Linked DNA regions of Rhodobacter capsulatus SB 1003. The protein of the gene in region 1 interacts with the protein of each later gene in a pairwise test. Links are inferred from orthologs where the notes say so. Each region holds a gene or a part of one and is shown in the gene's direction. Other genes may lie near its edges.

Region 1 (4,786 bases):
CGCGGTCAGCGCGGCATTGTCCTGTGCCGACAATTCCTCGAACAGCAGCGGATCCTGAAACACGAGGCCGATCGTCGCCCGCCGGAACGCCGCGCGCGGGCCATCGCGCAGCGCGGCAATATCGGTGCCGCCCCAGAGCACCCGCCCCGCCTGCGGCGTGATCAACCCGGCCAGAACATGCAGCAGCGTCGATTTCCCCGCCCCCGAGGGGCCGCGCAGCACCACCGCCGCTCCCGCCGCGATCTGCAGCCGCGGGATCTGCAGCAACTGCCGCCCGCCCTCGCCGCACAGCCGCAGCCCCTCGATCTGCAGAGCAAGCCCGCGCTGTGTCACCGCCCCGTCGGGGGGGCAGGCAGGACGGGGCAAAGGCTCTGTCGGCATGTTCGCGGCTCCGCTTCGAATGCGATTTCAGCCTTAAGACGGCGGCAATGTAACAGTTTCATGTGACCGGCGGCCCGGGCCGCAGGATTTCCGCGTCTGCAATGATATATCATAACTATTTCAGCGACTGGCGGCGCAGAAAAATCCCGGCGCGGCGGGGGCTGTCGCAAATGTGTCGCGCGTCGTGCCTAGGTTGCGGCCCGAAACAGACAGCAAGCAGGGACATCCGATGACTCGTCTTCTTCTTTCCACCGCGCTTTGCCTTGCCAGCTCGGTCGCCGTTCTGGCCGGGGATCTGCCGCAGGCGCAAAGCGACTGGTTCAAGGCCGGGCAAGCCAAGATCGCCGAGCGCATGACGGTGGCGCCGATCACCAAGCCCGCGAAGAACGTGATCCTGTTCACCGCCGACGGCAATGGCGTGGGCACGAACTATGCGATCCGGCTGTTCTCGGGCCAACAGGCCGGGGGTCTGGGCGACGATTACGTGCAGCCGCAGGAAACCTTTCCGCATGTGGCGCTGGTGAAGACCTATTCCTCGAACGGCCAGACCCCGGATTCGGCACCGACGGCGGCGGCGATGAATTCGGGGATCAAGACGAAGAACGGCATGATCAACGTGCTGGACACCGTCAATGTCGGCGATTGCGCCGCGGGGGCGACGGCGGGCACGAAGACCTTTGCCGAGATCGTGTCGGACATGGGCAAGTCGGTCGGCGTTCTGTCCACCGCGCGCATCACCCATGCGACGCCCGCGGCGGTCTATGCCCGCACCGTCGACCGCGATTGGGAAGATCCCTCGAAGATGCCCGAGGGCTGCACGCAAAAGGACATCGCCGCCCAGCTGATCGACCAGATCAAGGCCGGGGTGATCGACGTGGCGATGGGCGGCGGCCGGGCGCATTTCCTGCCCAAGGACGTCAAGGATGTCGAGGGCAAGGACGGCAAGCGCCCCGATGGCCGCGATCTGGTCGCCGAGGCCAAGGCGCTGGGCGCCGAAGTGGTGTTCGGCGAGGAGGACTTCACCGCGCTCGATCTGAGCGGCAAGGCCCCGGTGCTGGGTCTTTTTGAATCGAGCCACATGAAATACGAGACCGACCGCACCGGCGAGCCCTCGCTGGCGGAAATGACCGAGGCCGCGATCAAGGCGCTCTCGACGAACGAGAACGGCTTTTATCTGAACATCGAGGGCGGCCGGGTCGACCATGCCAACCATGACGGCAACCTTTACCGCACCGTCACCGACGGCAAGGCTTTCGCCGATGCGATCGCCGTGGCGATGAAGATGACGAACCCGGAAGAGACGCTGATCATCGTCACCGCCGACCATGAACATGCGATCAGCTTCAACGGCTATTGCGGCCGCGGCTCGAACGTCCTTGGCCTGTGCATGGAGGAAAACGAGCAGGGCGTGACCCATACCGGCAAGCCCAATCTGGCCGATGACGGCAAGCCCTATACCGTGGCGGGCTATCTGAACGGCGTCGGCTCGGTGCTGGTGAAACAGGCCGACGGCAGCTTCTCGGGCGCGCGGCCCGAGGTGACCGAGGAACAGGCGACCGACAAGGATTACATTCAGCAGGCTTTGGTGCCGATGCAGTCCGAAACTCATTCCGGCGAGGATGTGGCGGTCTATGCCCGTGGCCCCTGGGCGCATCTCTTCGGCGGCGTGATCGAGCAGAACGTGATCTTCCACGTGATGAACCACGCCGTGAAGCCCGAGTGATCCGTGGATCAGCCTTGCAGGCCCCGGAACCCCGGGGCCTGTTTCCGTTTCCATTGACAGGTTTGCCGATGCACCGCCGCCAGTTTCTTGCCCTTGCCCCCGCGCTGATCCTGGCCCCGGCCTTGCCGCTGCGGGCCGAAGACCCGATCCGGCTGCGCGATCTTTACAACAAGGATCTGAGCTTTTCCGATCTGGCGCTGGCGTGGCAGGGCACGCGTTTGGCGGTGCAGGGCTTCATGGCGCCGCCGCTGAAGGCGGATTCGGTCTTCTTCGTGCTGACGAACCGGCCGATGGCGGTCTGTCCGTTCTGCGAACCCGGCATGCCCTGGCCCGATGACATCCTGGCCGTCTATGCCCGCAGGATCGTCGAGGTCGAACCCTTCAACGTGCCGATCCTGGTCGAGGGGCGGCTGGAGCTGGGCGATGCCACCGACCCGGAGCTGGGCTTTTATTCCAAGGTCCGCCTGCGCGAGGCGACGTTCCGGCGGGCCTGACCGGCCCGTCACGGCGGGTCAGTGGAAATCCCGGCTGGGGAAAAGCCGCTTGGCCTGTTCGCGCGGATGCTGCGCCCGGGGCGGCTGGCGGGCGGGCCGCGCCGGCGTGCGGGGGGCATCGTCGGCCTCGGGCCGGGTCTGGCCGATGGCGCCGTCCAGCGGGTGGCCCAGCTCGGAAAGCCGCGGTGACAGATCCTCGATCCGCTCGGCGATCAGATGCACCACGATCCCCTCGCGTTCCAGCCGCCCGGTGACACGAAGCAGCCGCCCGCCCATCACGGCACGGCGAAAACGCTCGTAGACCTTGGGCCAGACGACGATATTCGCGACGCCGGTTTCGTCTTCGAGGGTCAGGAAGATCACCCCAGAGGCGGTGCCGGGGCGCTGGCGGGTGATCACCAGACCGCAGACGGCGGTGCGCTGCAGTGGCGCCGTCACCAGCCGGTCGTGGCAGGTCAGACCGGGCAGGCCGGGGCGCAAAAGCTCCATCGGATGAGCGCGCAGGGTCAGGCGCAGGGCGATGTAATCCTCGACCACCTCCTCGCCCAGATGCATCGGCGGCAGGGTCACGGCGGGCTCGATCCCGCCCTCGCCATCCAGCGGATTGGCGAAAAGGGGCAGGGGCTTCGGCGCCCGGATCGCCCGCACCGCCCAAAGCGCATCCCGCCGCGTCAGGCCAAGACCCGCGAAAGCATCCGCCTCGGCCAGCCGCTCGAGCGGGCTGGGCAAGAGCCCCGCGCGCAGCCACAGGCTTTCGACATCCGGGTAGCCATTGCCGCGCGCGGCGACGATCCAGCCCGCATCCTCGGCGCGAAAGCCCTTGATCTGCCGAAAGCCCAGCCGCAGCGCCAGCCGCCCGTCGGCCCGCCGCTCCAGCGCATTGTCCCAGTCGGAACGGTTCACGCAAATCGGCCGCACCTCCACCCCATGCTCGCGCAGATCGCGCACGATCTGCGCCGGGGCGTAAAAGCCCATCGGCTGGGAATTGAGCAAAGCGCAGGCGAAGATCTCGGGGTGGTGGCATTTCAGCCAGGACGAGACATAGGTCAGCATCGCGAAAGCTGCAGCATGGCTTTCGGGGAAACCGTAATCGGCAAAGCCCTCGATCTGGGCGAAACAGGCCTCGGCCACGGCGAGCGGATAGCCGCGCTCGGTCATGCCGGAGACAAAGCGGTCGCGATGCGCGCCGATCGTGCCCATGCGCCGGAACGAGGCGAGCGAGCGGCGCAGCTGATCGGCCTCTTCGGCGGAATAGCCCGCGCCGACGACGGCAATCTGCATCGCCTGTTCCTGAAACAGCGGCACGCCGAGGGTTTTGGCCGTCACCGCAGCCAGCGCGGGGCCAAAGGGTTCGGGCGCCTCCAGCCCCTGACGGCGGCGGATATAGGGTTTGACCATGCCGCCCTGAATCGGGCCGGGGCGGACGATCGCCACCTCGATCACCAGATCGTAGAAGGTGGCGGGCTTCATCCGCGGCAGGAAATTCATCTGCGCCCGGCTTTCGACCTGAAACACCCCCACCGCATCGGCGCGCGTCAGCATCGCATAGGTGGCGGGGTCTTCCTGTGGTACCTTGGCCAGATCCAGCCGCAACCCCTTGTGGCGTTCCAGCAGATCGAAGCTTTTGCGCAGGCAGGTCAGCATGCCAAGGCTGAGCACATCGACCTTGAGGATGCCGAGCGCGTCGATGTCGTCCTTGTCCCATTCGATGCAGGTGCGCCCCTCCATCGCGGCGTTTTCGATCGGGCAGAGCGCGTCGAGCCGCCCGCGGGTGATGACGAAACCGCCGACATGTTGGCTCAGATGACGGGGAAAGCCGATGATCTCGGAAATCAGCCGGATCGTCAGCGCAAGGCGGCGGTCTTCGGGGTTGAGGCCGATCTCGCGCAGGCGGGCCGGATCGGCGCCGCGGTTCGACAGGCCCCAGATCTGCCCCGCAAGCGCCGCGGTGACATCGGCCGAGAGGCCCATCACCTTGCCCACCTCGCGGATCGCGGCGCGGGTGCGGAAATGGATCACCGTGGCGCAAAGCCCGGCGCGGTCGCGGCCGTATTTCTCATAGATCCACTGGATCACCTCCTCGCGGCGTTCATGTTCGAAATCGACGTCGATATCGGGCGGCTCGCCGCGATGGCGCGAGATGAAGCGTTCAAACACCATGCCGATCATGTCGGGGGAAACATCCGTG
Region 2 (4,268 bases), 110 kb from region 1 along the record:
TGATCGGGCAGCTGCTGATATTCCGCGGGCAGGCTGTTGCGGACGGACACCATCATGCCCAGCGTGATCTCGGTGCCGTCGACCGTGGCGACGACGGTTTCCGGACCGGGGGTCTTGCCCCCTTTCGCGGCCTCCTCGGCCAGCGCCGGACCGGCCAGAAGCGCCATCACGGCGACAGACCCCAGAACGCGTGTGAAAATCGGCATCAAAGCCTCTCCCGCAGGGCCGCGGCACCCCGCGGCGTTGACACTCGGACGGCAGCCCCTTACATCGCCAAGGGTCCTGTGAAGGCCGTTTCGCCCTTATCCGCTTGCCGTTCTACGGGTGCGCGGCGGGTGCGACAAGACCGCATTTCACACGATTTGGTCAGACGAACCCGCGGAGAAAAAATGCTGGGCCTCGGTTACATTGGAAGAAAGCTCTTCGGCACGCCCAACGACCGCAAGGTCAAGCGGACGCGTCCGCTGGTGGCGAAGATCAACGCGCTGGAACCGGCCTTCGAAAAGCTCTCCGATGCCGAGATCGTGGCGAAAACCCGCGAGCTGCAGGCCCGCGCGCAGGCGGGCGAAAGCCTGGATGCGCTGCTGCCCGAAGCCTTTGCCAACTGCCGCGAAGCCGCCCGCCGGGCGCTTGGCCTGCGCGCCTTCGACACCCAGCTGATGGGCGGGATCTTCCTGCATCAGGGCAATATTTCCGAGATGAAGACGGGCGAGGGCAAGACCCTTGTCGCCACCTTCCCGGCCTATCTGAACGCGCTGGCGGGCAAGGGCGTGCATATCGTCACGGTGAACGATTATCTGGCCAAACGCGACTCGGAATGGATGGGCAAGGTCTATCGCCATCTGGGGCTGACCTGCGGCGTCGTCTATCCGTTCCAGCCCGATGATGAGAAACGCGCCGCCTATGCGGCCGACATCACCTATGCGACGAACAACGAGCTGGGCTTCGATTATCTGCGCGACAACATGAAGGCCTCGGTCGCGGAAATGTATCAGCGCGATCACTTCTTCGCCATCGTCGACGAGGTGGACAGCATCCTGATCGACGAGGCGCGGACGCCCCTGATCATCTCCGGCCCGTCGCAGGACCGGTCCGACATGTATCGCACGCTCGATGCCTATATCCCGTTCCTGACCGAAGAGCATTACAAGCTCGACGAGAAACAGCGCAACGCCACCTTCACCGAAGAGGGCAACGAGTTTCTGGAACAGAAGCTGCAGGCCGACGGCCTTCTGCCCGAGGGCCAGTCGCTTTACGACCCGGAAAGCACGACGATCGTGCACCACATCGGCCAGGCGCTTCGGGCGCACAAGCTGTTCTTCAAGGATCAGAACTATGTCGTCGCCGATGACGAGATCGTGCTGATCGACGAATTCACCGGCCGGATGATGAAGGGCCGCCGCCTGTCGGACGGTCTGCATCAGGCGATCGAGGCGAAGGAACGGGTGACGATCCAGCCCGAGAACGTCACGCTGGCCTCGGTGACCTTCCAGAACTACTTCCGGCTTTACGAGAAACTGGCGGGGATGACCGGGACCGCGGTGACCGAGGCCGAGGAATTCGGCGACATCTATCACCTTGGCGTCGTCGAAGTGCCGACGAACCGGCCGGTGGCGCGCAAGGACGAGCACGACCGCGTCTATCGCACCGCCAAGGAAAAATACGCCGCGGTGATCGAGGCGATCAAGACCGCGCATGCGATCGGCCAGCCGACGCTGGTCGGCACCACCTCGATCGAGAAATCCGAGATGCTCTCGGAGATGCTCAAGGCCGAGGGGCTGCCGCATAACGTGCTGAACGCGCGTCAGCACGAACAGGAGGCGCAGATCGTCGCCGATGCCGGGCGTCTGGGCGCGATCACCATCGCGACGAACATGGCCGGTCGCGGCACCGACATTCAGCTGGGCGGCAACGTCGAGATGAAGGTGCAAGAACAGATCGCCGCCAATCCCGACGCCGCCCCCGAAGAGATCCGCGCCCGGATCGAGGCGGAACATGCCGAGGAAAAGCAGAAGGTGATCGAGGCCGGGGGCCTGTTCGTTCTGGCCACCGAACGCCACGAAAGCCGCCGGATCGACAACCAGCTGCGCGGCCGCTCGGGCCGTCAGGGCGACCCGGGGCGGTCCTTGTTCTTCCTGTCGCTCGAAGACGATCTGATGCGCATCTTCGGCTCGGACCGGCTGGAAGGCGTGCTCTCGAAACTGGGCATGAAGGAAGGCGAGGCGATCGTGCACCCTTGGGTGAACAAGTCGCTGGAACGCGCCCAGGCCAAGGTCGAGGGCCGCAACTTCGACTGGCGCAAGCAGCTGCTGAAATTCGACGACGTGATGAACGACCAGCGCAAGGCGGTCTTTGGCCAGCGCCGCGAGATCATGGAAACCGACGAGATTTCCGAGATCGTCGCCGACATGCGCCAGCAGGTGATCGACGATCTGATCGACGAATTCGCGCCGCCGAAAAGCTATGTCGATCAATGGGATATCGAGGGGATGCGGGCAGCGTTCATCGATCATGCCGGGGTTGATCTGCCGCTGGCGGACTGGGCCGCCGAAGAGGGCGTCGACCAGGACGTTCTGCGCGAACGGGTGACGGCGGCGCTGGATGCGGTGATGGCGCAAAAGACCGAGGCCTTCGGCGCCGAGACGATGCGGGTGATCGAAAAGCAGATCCTGCTGCAGACGATCGACACGAAATGGCGCGAGCATCTGGTGACGCTCGAACATCTGCGCTCGGTCGTGGGCTTCCGCGGCTATGCGCAGCGTGATCCGCTGTCGGAATACAAGACCGAGTCGTTCCAGCTGTTCGAAAGCATGCTCGACAGTCTGCGCTACGAGGTGACGAAACGGCTGGGCCAGATCCGTCCGATGAGCGACGAGGAACGCGCCGAGATGCTGCGCCAGCAGGCCGCCGCCCTTGCCGCGGCCGAAGGCGCCGCCGATCCGGCCGCGGGCGCCGCACCGCAACCGGCGGCGCCTGTGGCGTTGGCCGCCGCGCCGGGATTTGTCGAATCGGATCCTTCGACCTGGGGCGAGCCCTCGCGCAATGACCCCTGCCCCTGCGGCTCGGGCGAGAAGTTCAAGCACTGCCACGGCCGTCTGGCCTGAAACAAAGGCGCTGAAATATGGCGCCGGTCCGGGGTGAACCCGGGCCGCCGTTTTTCATTATCCTGTTGATCTGGATATGTTTTTGTGGAAATTTCCGGCCGGGCGAAGGTTTCCGTTTCGGAAACTCTGCCGCAGTCCGGCCCAAGCTTTGCCGAGATCTGGCGTTAACCTTTTGGCAAGAAGCAGGAGGATCCGGGCATGAGACCGATTCACAAGATTGCCATGGTCTGCACCACCTTCGTTCTGGCGGCGGCCACCGGGCATGTCATGCAGACGGCTGCGCCCGAGGGCCCGCGCGCTGACCCCTCGCAGCCGGTGACGGCGGCGGTGATGCCGGGTGCCCGCGGACATCTGGCGGCGCCCGCGCTGTCCCTGCCGCGGCTGACGGTGCCGGTGATGCGCCGCCCGGCCGCCGAAGCCGCCCTTGGCCCGCTGCCGCAGGACATCGAAACCGCGCCGGGCGCCTGTGCCGCGCCACAGCTGCAGGCCGCGCTTGCCCCCGGCGCCTCGGTCCGGCTGACCGTCCTTGCGCCCTGCCACCCCGGCGCGCTGGCCGAGATCCGCCACGCGGGGCTGCGCCTGCCGGTCCGGCTTTCGGAGGACGGCGGCTGGAGCGGTCTGGTTCCGGCCTTTGCGGAACAGGCGCTGTTCCAGCTCGGCCTGCCGGGGGCCACGGCCACGGCGACGGTGACGCTTGCCGTGCCGACGCTGCCGACGGTCAACCGCATTGCGGTGATCCTGCCGCCCGCAAGCGGGGCAGAGCTGCATGGCTATGAATATGGCGCCGCGCCCGGCTCGATCGGTGATGTCTCGGCGGCGGCGCCGCGCGATGCCGAAACGCGCCTTGGCGGCTGGATCACCAGCTTCGGCCAGCCCGGCGCCGCGCAGGCGGTGCAGATCTATTCCGCCCCGGCCGCGATGGCGGACCTGAGTCTGGTGCTGGAGGCGCCGGTGACGCCGGAAAGCTGCGGCAAGGATCTGCAGGGCGCTGTCCTGCGCCCGGTTGGCACCCGCACCGAGCAGGTGCCGCTGTCGCTGGCCATGCCCGATTGCGGCGATGGCGAGGGCGCGGTGATGATGCCGCTGCCCGGCTTCCCGCTGGCCGTGGCGGCGAATTAAAGCAGCCCTTCGGCGCGAAAGCTGAGTTCCCGGCCCTTGCCGATC

The links. Proteins that work in one complex are often made in the same cells at the same time.
Region 2: the proteins of RCAP_RS00685 (region 1) and secA interact in binary tests that used the Escherichia coli proteins (3 or more experiments, as listed by UniProt). The link is inferred for Rhodobacter capsulatus SB 1003 from one-to-one orthologs.

What each region holds. Positions count from the first base shown.
Region 1 is NC_014034.1:143,240-148,025, forward strand. What follows is about bases 1-2,857. They hold RCAP_RS00685 (alkaline phosphatase), read left to right. Parts: upstream 1-610; coding sequence 611-2,104; downstream 2,105-2,857. Other genes in these bases: RCAP_RS00680 (ABC transporter ATP-binding protein), read right to left, coding at 1-333; RCAP_RS00690 (hypothetical protein), read left to right, coding at 2,173-2,598; RCAP_RS00695 (error-prone DNA polymerase), read right to left, coding at 2,617-2,857. Also shown: more of RCAP_RS00695, read right to left, coding at 2,858-4,786.
Region 2 is NC_014034.1:253,963-258,230, forward strand. Bases 1-3,304 are described here. They hold secA (preprotein translocase subunit SecA), read left to right. Parts: upstream 1-389; coding sequence 390-3,104; downstream 3,105-3,304. Other genes in these bases: RCAP_RS01135 (peptidylprolyl isomerase), read right to left, coding at 1-206; RCAP_RS01145 (hypothetical protein), read left to right, coding at 3,303-3,304. Also shown: more of RCAP_RS01145, read left to right, coding at 3,305-4,223; RadC family protein, read right to left, coding at 4,220-4,268. UniProt on the Escherichia coli protein: Required for protein export, interacts with the SecYEG preprotein conducting channel.